Regions from separate parts of the Streptomyces asoensis genome, predicted to be linked through region 3. Evidence: riboswitches for the same ligand, from Rfam matches in the RefSeq annotation. Region 3 holds a riboswitch; each other region holds the start of a gene.
What was found. Region 3 has a riboswitch for S-adenosylmethionine ahead of G9272_RS38660 (amino acid ABC transporter permease). Riboswitches for the same ligand answer to the same signal wherever they lie in the genome.
Positions count from the first base shown of each region.

Region 1: it holds a riboswitch for S-adenosylmethionine, as region 3 does, so the genes downstream of both, G9272_RS46300 (putative leader peptide) here and G9272_RS38660 (amino acid ABC transporter permease) in region 3, are expected to answer to the same signal.
Region 2: it holds a riboswitch for S-adenosylmethionine, as region 3 does, so the genes downstream of both, G9272_RS13305 (aminotransferase class V-fold PLP-dependent enzyme) here and G9272_RS38660 (amino acid ABC transporter permease) in region 3, are expected to answer to the same signal.

Region 1 is NZ_CP049838.1:9,400,223-9,403,490, forward strand. It holds gene G9272_RS41640 (ABC transporter substrate-binding protein) at 1-850, opposite strand, end outside; gene G9272_RS46300 (putative leader peptide) at 1,069-1,200, opposite strand; SAM riboswitch class IV at 1,220-1,329, opposite strand; gene G9272_RS41645 (SAM-dependent methyltransferase) at 1,493-2,308, opposite strand; gene G9272_RS41650 (protein kinase domain-containing protein) at 2,568-3,268, shown strand, end outside.
Region 2 is NZ_CP049838.1:2,961,761-2,965,028, reverse strand. It holds gene qcrB (cytochrome bc1 complex cytochrome b subunit) at 1-472, shown strand, start outside; gene trpD (anthranilate phosphoribosyltransferase) at 626-1,690, shown strand; SAM riboswitch class IV at 1,770-1,886, shown strand; gene G9272_RS13305 (aminotransferase class V-fold PLP-dependent enzyme) at 2,067-3,268, shown strand, end outside.
Region 3 is NZ_CP049838.1:8,689,672-8,692,939, reverse strand. It holds gene G9272_RS38665 (amino acid ABC transporter ATP-binding protein) at 1-610, opposite strand, end outside; gene G9272_RS38660 (amino acid ABC transporter permease) at 607-1,587, opposite strand; SAM riboswitch class IV at 1,984-2,103, opposite strand; gene G9272_RS38655 (glutathione S-transferase C-terminal domain-containing protein) at 2,170-3,066, opposite strand.

The sequences.
Region 1 (3,268 bases), 710 kb from region 3:
CGCCCTTGAGCGCCGCCTCGTTGGCCCGGCCGACGCTGCCGATCGCGTCCACCTGGCCGGACTGGAGGCTGCCGGTGCGCACGCCGGCCTCGGGCACCACCTTGAACACCAGCTTGTCCAGGTACGCCTCGCCCTGCTTGGTCCACAGCGAGGAACCCCAGGCGTACTTGGCGCGCTTGGCCAGGGTGATCGACTGGTTCTGCACATAGCCGTTCAGCACGAACGGCCCGGATCCGACCACTCCCTTGCTGCACTTCTCCTGCGGGCTCCTGCGCGCGCTCGCCGACGACTCGATCCCCAGCGAGTGCGTGGCCGTGGCCTGGAGGAACTGCGCGTTGGGCTGCTTGAACTTCACCCGCACCGTGAGCGGGTCCACGGCGGTGGTGCTCTCCACGCCGCTCAGGTACCCCTGGGCGAGTGTGCCGAGGGCGCCGAGCTTCGGCACCGCGTCGAAGTTGTCCTTGACCACCTGCGCGGTCAGCGGTGTCCCGTCGCTGAAGGTCACACCTGATCTCAGGTGGAACGTGAACGTCGTGGTGTCCGGGCTGATGTCCCAGCTCTTCGCGAGCCATGGCACGATCTTGCCGGTCTTGGGGTCCTGGTCGGTCAGGGAGTCCACGACCTGACGCAGTGAGTAGATGGTGTCGTTGCTGCCCACCTGCTGCGGATCCACGCAGCCGGCGTCGGAACCCACCGCGAAGGTCAGGGTGCCACCCGACTTCGGGCTGCCGCCCTCGCCGCTCGAGGTGCCGGTGTCGCTCGACGAGCAGGCGCTGAGCAGAAGGCTGCCGGTCACGAGGGCGGCGAGCGCCGCCCACCGGGGGGTACGGGAATCCGGATGCGCTGTCACGGGATGGTTCTCCTACTCCAAGGTCACCGCGCACATGCCGGAGCGGAACGCGGCCATGGCTGTGCGCGGAGGGTGCCGGCCTCGCACGGGCCGACACTGCTCAGAACTGTGCGGGGGACTGTTCAGGGGGAGGGGATGTCGACGACTGTGTCGATGGCGAAGTCGCTGACGGCATGACCGTGCTGTGGGCGAGGGTCAGCCTGCGAGGTGGGGCGTGATCAGCCCTGACACAGACAGCTGGCGGAACGCCGCAGGTCGATGTGGCGTCGGCGCGAGAATCCGGAGAACAGCGCCGCGGTCGCGATCGAGGCACTCAGGTTGCCGCTGAGCCGCACGCTGGTCCTCCACATCTCAGGCCCCCGAACCGGGGCCACGCGCTTGCAGAGTCGGTGACCCTGCCGGGCTTTCACCTGGAGCACCCCACCGCGGAGGAGGGTTGCCGGTCAGCTAGCCAGGGCTTGATGCTGACACTCAATGCCGGGGTCGATCTTACGGAGTACTGACATTATCCGTCAATATCGGTAGGAGAGTTGAACAGCTCCGCCGCACCGGCCGTGACGGCGGGTGCGGCGGAGCGGTATCAGCGCCGGCCGGCCGCCCGTCCGGTGAGGAGGGTGGCGGCGTGGGTGGTGGCGTGGGCGGCTACAGCTTGCGGGCGAGGCCGCCGTGTTCGCCGATGACGTCCGGCGCGGGGGAGGTGGCCTCCGGGCGCCAGAGGGGGACCGAGACGACTCCGGGCTCCAGGAGCTCCAGGCCGTCGAAGTACGCCGTGATCTCGTCGACGGATCGCAGGTTGTACGGGACGGCGCCGCTTTCGTTGTAGGCGTCCTGGGCCTCTTCGAAGACCGGGTCGATGCCCCGCGAACCGTCGTTGATGGAGAGGTAGCTGCCGGACGGCAGTGCCGCCATCAGGTTGGTGACGATGGAGCGGGCCTGGTCGTGGTCGGCGACGTGGCCCAGGATGTTGCTGAGGATGAGCGCGGTGGGACGGCTGAAGTCCAGCGTCTCGGCGGCGCGCGCCAGGATGCGCTCCGGGTCCAGCACATTGGCGTCGACATAGGAGGTCGCGCCCTCCGCGGTGGAGTAGAGCAGGGCGCGGGCGTGGGCGAGGACCAGGGGATCGTTGTCGACGTAGACGATCCGGGTCTCGGGGGCGAGACGCTGGGCGACCTCGTGGGTGTTGTCGGCGGTCGGCAGGCCCGTTCCGACGTCCAGGAACTGTCGTATGCCCGCCTCGGAGACCAGGTACGTGATGTTGCGGCGCAGGAACGCGCGGCTGCTGCGGGCGATGGTGACGATGCCGGGGAACACGGCGGTGTAGGCGTCACCGGCCTGCTCGTCCACGGGGTAGTTGTCCTTCCCGCCGAGCCAGTAGTTCCAGATGCGGGCCGAGTGCGGCACCGAGGTGTCGATCTTCTGATGTGCCGCTGATCCGGGCGTGGTCACATGGTCGGTCATGAGGGGCGTCCGTCTTTCGGCCGAGGCGTGGGCAGTTCGAGCCACAACTTACGTCCCAACGACCCTGGTACGTACACCCGTTCACATTTTCGGTGGGTTCGAACAGTGCCCTCACGGAGACATCCGGGTTCACGTCTCCGTGTCGGCCGGTCCGGACGCACCGCTCACACCTCGCTCGCACCTCGTCCCGGAACCCCTCAACTCGCCTTGTGCATAGGTACATTGAGACCGCCCAATCCTTGAGCGAGTGGGGGCGAGGATGCGCGACACGGTCCTGGACGGCCGGTACACGCTCACCGAGCGGATCGGTGCGGGCGGTATGGGTGTGGTGTGGCGGGCCAGGGACGCGCGGCTCGAACGCACGGTGGCCGTCAAGCTGCTGAGCCTGCCACCGGGCACGGTCGGTGCCGAGCGGGAACGGCTGCTCGCCATGTTCGGGCGGGAGGCGCGGGCCGCCGCCGCCCTCGACAGCTCGTACATCGTGCCGGTCTTCGACCACGGCGCGGAAGGTGAAGTCCCCTACCTGGTCATGCCGTTGCTCTCGGGGCGGACCCTGCGCGAGCTGCTGGCCGAGGGGCCGCCGGCGCCGGAGCGGGTCGCGGTGCTCGCGGCACAGGTCTGCCGGGCCCTGGCGACCGCGCACCGGGCCGGCATCGTGCACCGCGACATCAAACCGGCGAACGTGATGCTCACGGACGAGGGCATGGTGAAGGTGCTCGACTTCGGCATCGCCAAGTTCCTCGACGCGACGACCGGCGGCCGGCTCACCGTGACCACCGACTCGCCCGTCGGCACCCTCTCCTACATGGCGCCGGAGCGCTTCACCCGCGGCGCGGACGACGGGCGCACGGATGTGTACGCGCTGGGCTGCACGGTGTACGAGATGCTCACCGGCGCACCGCCCTTCGACTCGGCGTCGGCGCCCGCGCTGATGCACTGCCATGTGTACGAGACACCGCA
Region 2 (3,268 bases), 5.7 Mb from region 3:
GGTCACGATGTACATGATCATGCTGGTCGGCGGTGGCAACGACCTGTGGGCCACCCACCTCCACCTGTCGATCAACTCGATCACCTGGTTCGTCCGGATCTTCTTCATCGCCGGACCGGTCATCGCGTACATCGTCACCAAGCGGATCTGCCTCGGCCTCCAGCGCCGGGACCGGGACAAGGTGCTGCACGGTCGCGAGACCGGCACCATCAAGCGCCTGCCGCACGGTGAGTTCATCGAGATCCACGAGCCGCTCAGCCAGGAGCAGCTGCACACCCTCACGGCGCACGAGCAGTACGAGCCGGCCGCGATCGGCGCCGCCGTCGACGAGAACGGCGTCGAGCGCAAGGTGAAGGGCAAGGAGAAGCTCCGCGCCAAGATCAGCGGGGCGTACTTCGGTGAGGACCAGCAGATTCCGAAGCCCACCGCGGAGGAGTACAAGGAGATCACGAGCGGCCACGGCCACCACTGATCGCTGAGGCGTCGCCACGCCACGGGAAAGGGCCTCGTCCGGTCTTCGGACGGGGCCCTTTGCCGTGCCCACGGGCTGGATAGGGTGGGGTGCACCTTGTCATGAGGCGCACGACGACACACGACGCACACGACGACACACGCAGGAGCGGCTATGAGCGCTGTGACCCCCGCTGGAGGCGACACCGCGGCGGGCCGTTCCTGGCCCGAGGTGCTGAACGGCCTGCTGTACGGTCGCGACCAGGACGCCGACGCCACGTTCTGGGCGCTGGACCGGATCATGCGCGGCGAGGCCACCGACGCGCAGATCGCCGGGTTCGTGGTGGCGCTGCGGGCCAAGGGCGAGACCGTCGCGGAGATCAACGGGCTCGTCCGGGCGATGTACGAGCACGCCAACCTGATCGAGGTGCCCGGCCCGACCGTCGACATCGTCGGCACGGGCGGCGACGGCGCGAAGACGGTCAACATCTCCACGATGTCCGCGATCGTCGTGGCCGGCACGGGTGCCACGGTCGTCAAGCACGGCAACCGGGCCGCGTCCTCCGCGTCCGGCGCCTCGGACGTCCTGGAGAAGCTCGGCGTCAATCTGGAGCTGACCCCGCGGCGCGTTGCCGAGGTGGCCCAGGAGGCCGGGATCACCTTCTGCTTCGCGATCAAGTTCCACCCGGCGCTGCGTCATGTGGGCGCCGCGCGCGGCCAGTTGGGCATCCGCACGGTGTTCAACGTGCTCGGCCCGCTGACCAACCCCGCCAAGGTACGGGCCCAGGCGGTCGGGGTCGCGGACCCGCGGATGGCGCCGGTCGTCGCCGGCGTCTTCGCCGAGCGCGGCAACTCGTCCCTGGTCTTCCGGGGCGACGACGGTCTCGACGAGCTGACCACGACGGCCACGTCCCATGTGTGGGTCGTCCGTGACGGCAAGGTCACCGAGGAGACCTTCGACCCGCGTGACGTCGGGCTCGAGCTGGTCCCGGTCGAGGCCCTGCGGGGCGGCGACCCGTCGTACAACGCGGAGGTCGCCCGCCGTCTCCTGGAGGGCGAGTCCGGCCCGGTGCGGGACGCCGTGCTGCTGAACTCGGCGGCAGCCCTGGTGGCCCTGGAGCCGGGCTCCGGCACCCTTGCCGAGCAACTGCGCGTCGGCATGGACAAGGCGGCCGAGTCGATCGACTCGGGTGCGGCCAAGCGGGCGCTGGACCGCTGGGTCGCCGCCACCAACGCGTGACGCCTCACCGCTGATGGCCGTCCCGCGATCCGGACACGGGTTGCGGGACGGCGATCACTTCACGTACGTTCCTGTGTCAGGTCATGAGTGACAGTCATGAGGCCCCGGCCGACTGTCCGGCAACCCTCCGTCCGTGGCGGGGTGCCCCGGGTGAAGACCAGGCCGTAGGCAGCGAGGTCTACGGCAAGCGCGGACCCCTCGCACTCTTCTGAGTGAGTACCGCCAGGGGTCCTGGTCGTTCGAGGGAGCCTTCCGTGAGCAAGCGAATGCGATAGGGCGTAGAGCCCCGCCTCCGCATACCCCTTTCACCTTCCCCCGTGCTCGAGCCATGCCCGCTCGCACGGTGGTTCCCCCTTGCCTCTCACGGGAGTTCGCCATGTCTGTCTCCACCGCTGCCACCGCCCGTACCGTTTGTGCACCGCTGCCCGTTCTCGGCCGGGATGTCACGGTCCCGCTCGTGACGGGCGGCGAGGTCAGCTACGCGGCGCTCGACTACGCGGCCAGCGCCCCCGCCCTCCAGCGCGTCTGGGACGACGTGGCGGCCTACGCCCCGTACTACGGCAGCGTCCACCGGGGCGCCGGCTACCTCTCGCAGCTGTCCACGGACCTCTTCGAGAACGCCCGCAGGACGGTGGCCGAGTTCCTGGACTGCCGCCCCGACGACCAGCTGGTCTTCACCCGCTCGACGACGGACTCCCTCAACCTGCTGGCGCGGGCCCTGCCCGCCGGCTGCCAGGTCTTCGTCTTCGAGACCGAGCACCACGCCTCGCTGCTGCCCTGGCAGGACGCCCGGGTCACCTACCTCAACGCCCCGCGCACCCCGCGCCAGGCCGTCGAGGCGCTGGAGCGGGCCCTCGCCGACCGTGACCCCTACGGCCCGGCCCTGGTCTGTGTCACCGGTGCCTCGAACGTCACCGGCGAGCTGTGGCCGGTACGCGAGCTGGCGGCCGCCGCACACGCGCACGGGGCCCGGATCGTCCTGGACGCGGCCCAGCTGGCCCCGCACCACCCGGTCTCCGTGCAGGAGCTCGACGTCGACTGGGTCGCCTTCTCCGGTCACAAGCTGTACGCGCCCTTCGGCTCCGGGGTGCTGGCCGGCCGCGCCGACTGGCTGGTGGAGGCCGACCCGTACCTCGCGGGCGGCGGCGCCAGCCGCAAGGTCACGCGGCGCGAGGACGGGGGAGTGGACGTGGAGTGGCACGAGAGCGCCGCCCGCCACGAGGCCGGCTCCCCGAACGTGATCGGCGCCTACTCCATCGCCTCGGCGTGCAAGGCCCTCACCGAGGCGGGCTTCGACAGCCTGGTCGCCCGGGAGGAGTACCTGATCGCGAAGGTGCGGGCCGGTCTGGCCGAGGTCCCGCAGGTGAGGGTGCTGTCCCTGTTCGGCGACGACGCCCCGCGGGTCGGCGTGATCTCCTTCGTCGTCGAGGGCTGGAACAGCTCCCACTTCGCCGCCGCCCTCTCCGCCGAGTACGGCATCGGGGTCCGCGACGGCCTCTTCTGCGCCCACCCCCTGGTCCGCACGCTGCTGGGCAGCGACCCCCAGACCCAGGGCGAGTGCGGCGCCCCCGAGGCGGC
Region 3 (3,268 bases):
CGAGGACCTCGCCCACGAGCTCGGGGTCGAGGGCGGAGGTGGGCTCGTCGAAGAGGATGACGCCGGGGCGCAGCGCGAGGGCGCGGGCGATGGCGACGCGCTGCTGCTGGCCGCCGGACAGCTGCCGGGGATAGGCGCCGGCCTTGTCGGCGAGGCCCACCCGGTCCAGGAGTTCGCGGGCCAGTTCCAGGGCGGCGGGCTTGGCGAGTCGCCCGGTGGCGGTGGGCGCGGCGGCGACGTTGTCCAGCACGGTCAGGTGCGGGAAGAGGTTGAAGTTCTGGAAGACGAAGCCGATCCGGCCGCGCTGGGTCAGGATGGCCCGTTCACTCAGCTCGCGCAGCCGGTCGCCGTGCCGGCGGACGCCGATCAGCTCGCCGTTGACGCTGACATAGCCGATCTCGGGCTTCTCGAGGTGGTTGATGACCCGCAGCAGGGTGGACTTGCCGGAGCCGGACGGGCCGAGGATCACGGTGACCTCGCCGGGCCGCACGGTCAGGCTCACACCGTCCAGGACCCGGTGGGCGCCGTACCACTTGTGCACGTCGTGCACCTCGACGGCGGCGGGCACGATCCCGGCGGTGTCGGCGCTCTGCACGGTCTCGGTGGTCATACGGCGGCCTCCCGGCGGATGCGGGCCCGCAGGTCGGTGAGACCGGTCCGCAGTTTCTGGAGCGGCGTCGGCGGCAGGGAACGCGTGGCGCCCCGGGCGTAGTACCGCTCGACGTAGAACTGGACGACGGAGACGACGCTGGTCAGGATCAGGTACCAGACGGTGACGACCAGCAGCAGCGGCACGATGTCGCCGGGGTAGGTGGCGCCCATGGTCTGCGCGGTGCCGAACAGGTCGAGCAACGAGACGTAGAAGACCAGCGAGGTGGACTTGACCAGGCCGATCAGCTGGTTGACGTAGTTCGGCGTGATCGACCGCAGGGCCTGCGGGAAGACGATCTTCCAGAACTGGTAGCGCTTGGGCAGGCCGAGCGCGGCGGCCGCCTCGTGCTGGCCCTGGTCGACGGAGAGGATGCCGCCGCGGACCACCTCGGCGGCGTAGGCCGCCTCGTTGAGGCTGAGACCGACGACGGCGATCACCATGTCGGTGGCCAGCCGGGACTCGTCGAAGCGGAAGAACGCCGGGCCGAACGGAACCCCCACGCTCAGGGTCTGGTACAGGGCGCTGAAGTTGTAGAGGAAGAGCAGCACCACGATCAGCGGGATGGAGCGCAGCGCCCACACGTAGGTCCAGCTGACCGCGCGCAGCACCGGGCTCTTCGAGAGCCGGGCGAGGGCGAGCAGGATGCCGCCGAGGAGGCCCAGCACCGCACTCCAGGCGGCCACTTCCAGGGTGATCAGCAGTCCGTCGAGGATGACCGGCCGCAGGAACCAGTAGCCGAAGCGGTCCCACTGGTAGAAGGGGTTGGAGATCAGTCCGTGCGTGAACTGCGCCACCAGGACCAGGGCCACGGCGGTGGCGATCCATCGTCCGGGCTTGCGCAGCGGCTGGACGCGCTGGGCGGTGAGCTTCTCTGACGGGACGTCGATGGCGGGTGCGGCCTCGGCGAGGGTCACGGCGCCTGGGGGTTCACTCATGAGGGGCTCCGGCGGGAGTCGGACACCCCGGGTCACGGCGGACGTGCGTGGCCGGACGCGCTTCGGCGGGGCGGCGGGGACCGCTCCGCGGGCGCGAACAGGGCATGGCGCACGGATGCGTACAGGAGACCGGGGTGGGGCGGACAACGGCACACCGCTCGGGCGGTGTTCGTCAGGAACGCGGAGGCGGGGCTGCGGTGTGAGGGGTTCGTTCAGCCCCGACAGCGGGCACGGCCCGGTGCGGTACACAGTGCGCTGTTCACGCGCAGGAGGTCGACGGCGCGGTTGGCGACGAGGATGTCGAGGTACGGCCGTACGCAGCCCCGGGGGCGACGGGGCGCCGTCCGATGAGCTGCGTACATGTCCGTCACCATCACTGTTCCGGCCCCTGGAGGGCCCTCGCGCTTACCGATACGTCATTACCGAAACGTCGGTCCGGTCGTCACCTGGGGCACCCCACCGCGGAGCGAGGGTTGCCGGTCAGCTAGCCAGGGCTTGTCGCTGACGCTCATGACCGTTCTGGGCCGTAAGTAAGACAGTTGCCCGAACGAATGTCAACGGCGGTCCGGTGGATGGACCGGGTCAGGGCCGGTTGACCTGCGGTCGGACCGCCGAACCGTCCGCCGCGTGGGTCTCCCAGTCCAGGATCTGGACGGCGGCGCCGGCGGCCTCCAGGCCCTGGCAACGGGCGTGGTGACGGCGGGCGATGGCATCCAGGTCGAGGTGGGCGCCGAAGGCCGGGTGAGCGGCCAGCCGGCGGGCGTAGGCCCACAGCGCGGGATGGTCGGCGATGCGGTGCACGGCGGCCGCGTCGAGGTGGTGGCGGTGCACGGTGTCGAGCTGGACCAGGGCGACCCACAACTCGACGTCGGCTGCCGTGATCTGATCGCTGATCAGGTGCTCGTGGGCACCGAGCCCCCGCTCCAGCACCCCGAGCGTGGTGACCAGCGTGTCGAGGGCGGCGGTGCGCTCCGCCTCCTCGGTGTCGGCCGCTCCGGCGCGCTGGGCGGCCTCCTCGATGCCCAGGGCGCACATCCGCTCGACGGCCTCGATCTGCGACTGCGCGCCGCACGGGTACAGGGTGGGCCGGCCGCCGCCGAAGTGCCGGGCGAGGTCGCGGGCGATGTCGGGGCCGTGGCTGCTGACGATGCGCCCCGACCAGTCGTCGCTGAGCACCGGCGCGAGGGCGGGTCCGGTGTACCGGTGCGCACTGGCGTCGTACAGCGGACGCAGCGCGGAGTGACCTCCGTCGGGGCAGTCCGGGACGGCGGGCAGGAAGGTGACCGGGCAGGCCTTGTCCAGGCCGAGGAGGCTGTGGGTGACGGCGATGCGCAGACAGTCGGGGTCGGCCGCCGCCAGATGGAGGCGGTAGCGGCGCGGCACCGCGTAGTGGCCGCTGCGCGCGTCCCGGCCGATCCGGCCCCGGAAGGCGGCGGTGGGTCGGGTGGACAGGTGGGCGGCCAGTGGTGTGACGGACATGACTCTCCCCGGGGGCGGGACGCACGAAGGACGTGCGCGCGGCGGATGCGACGTCGATGAGGGAGGTGCGGAACTCGTGCGCGCGTGCCGGGTGCGGCCGCGTCCGTGGGACACCGCCGGCGCGGTTCGGCGCGGGAACGGGCCCGGCTCAGTCCTGGAACCTGATGGCGCTGCACACGCGCTTCAGGTCGATGTGACGGCG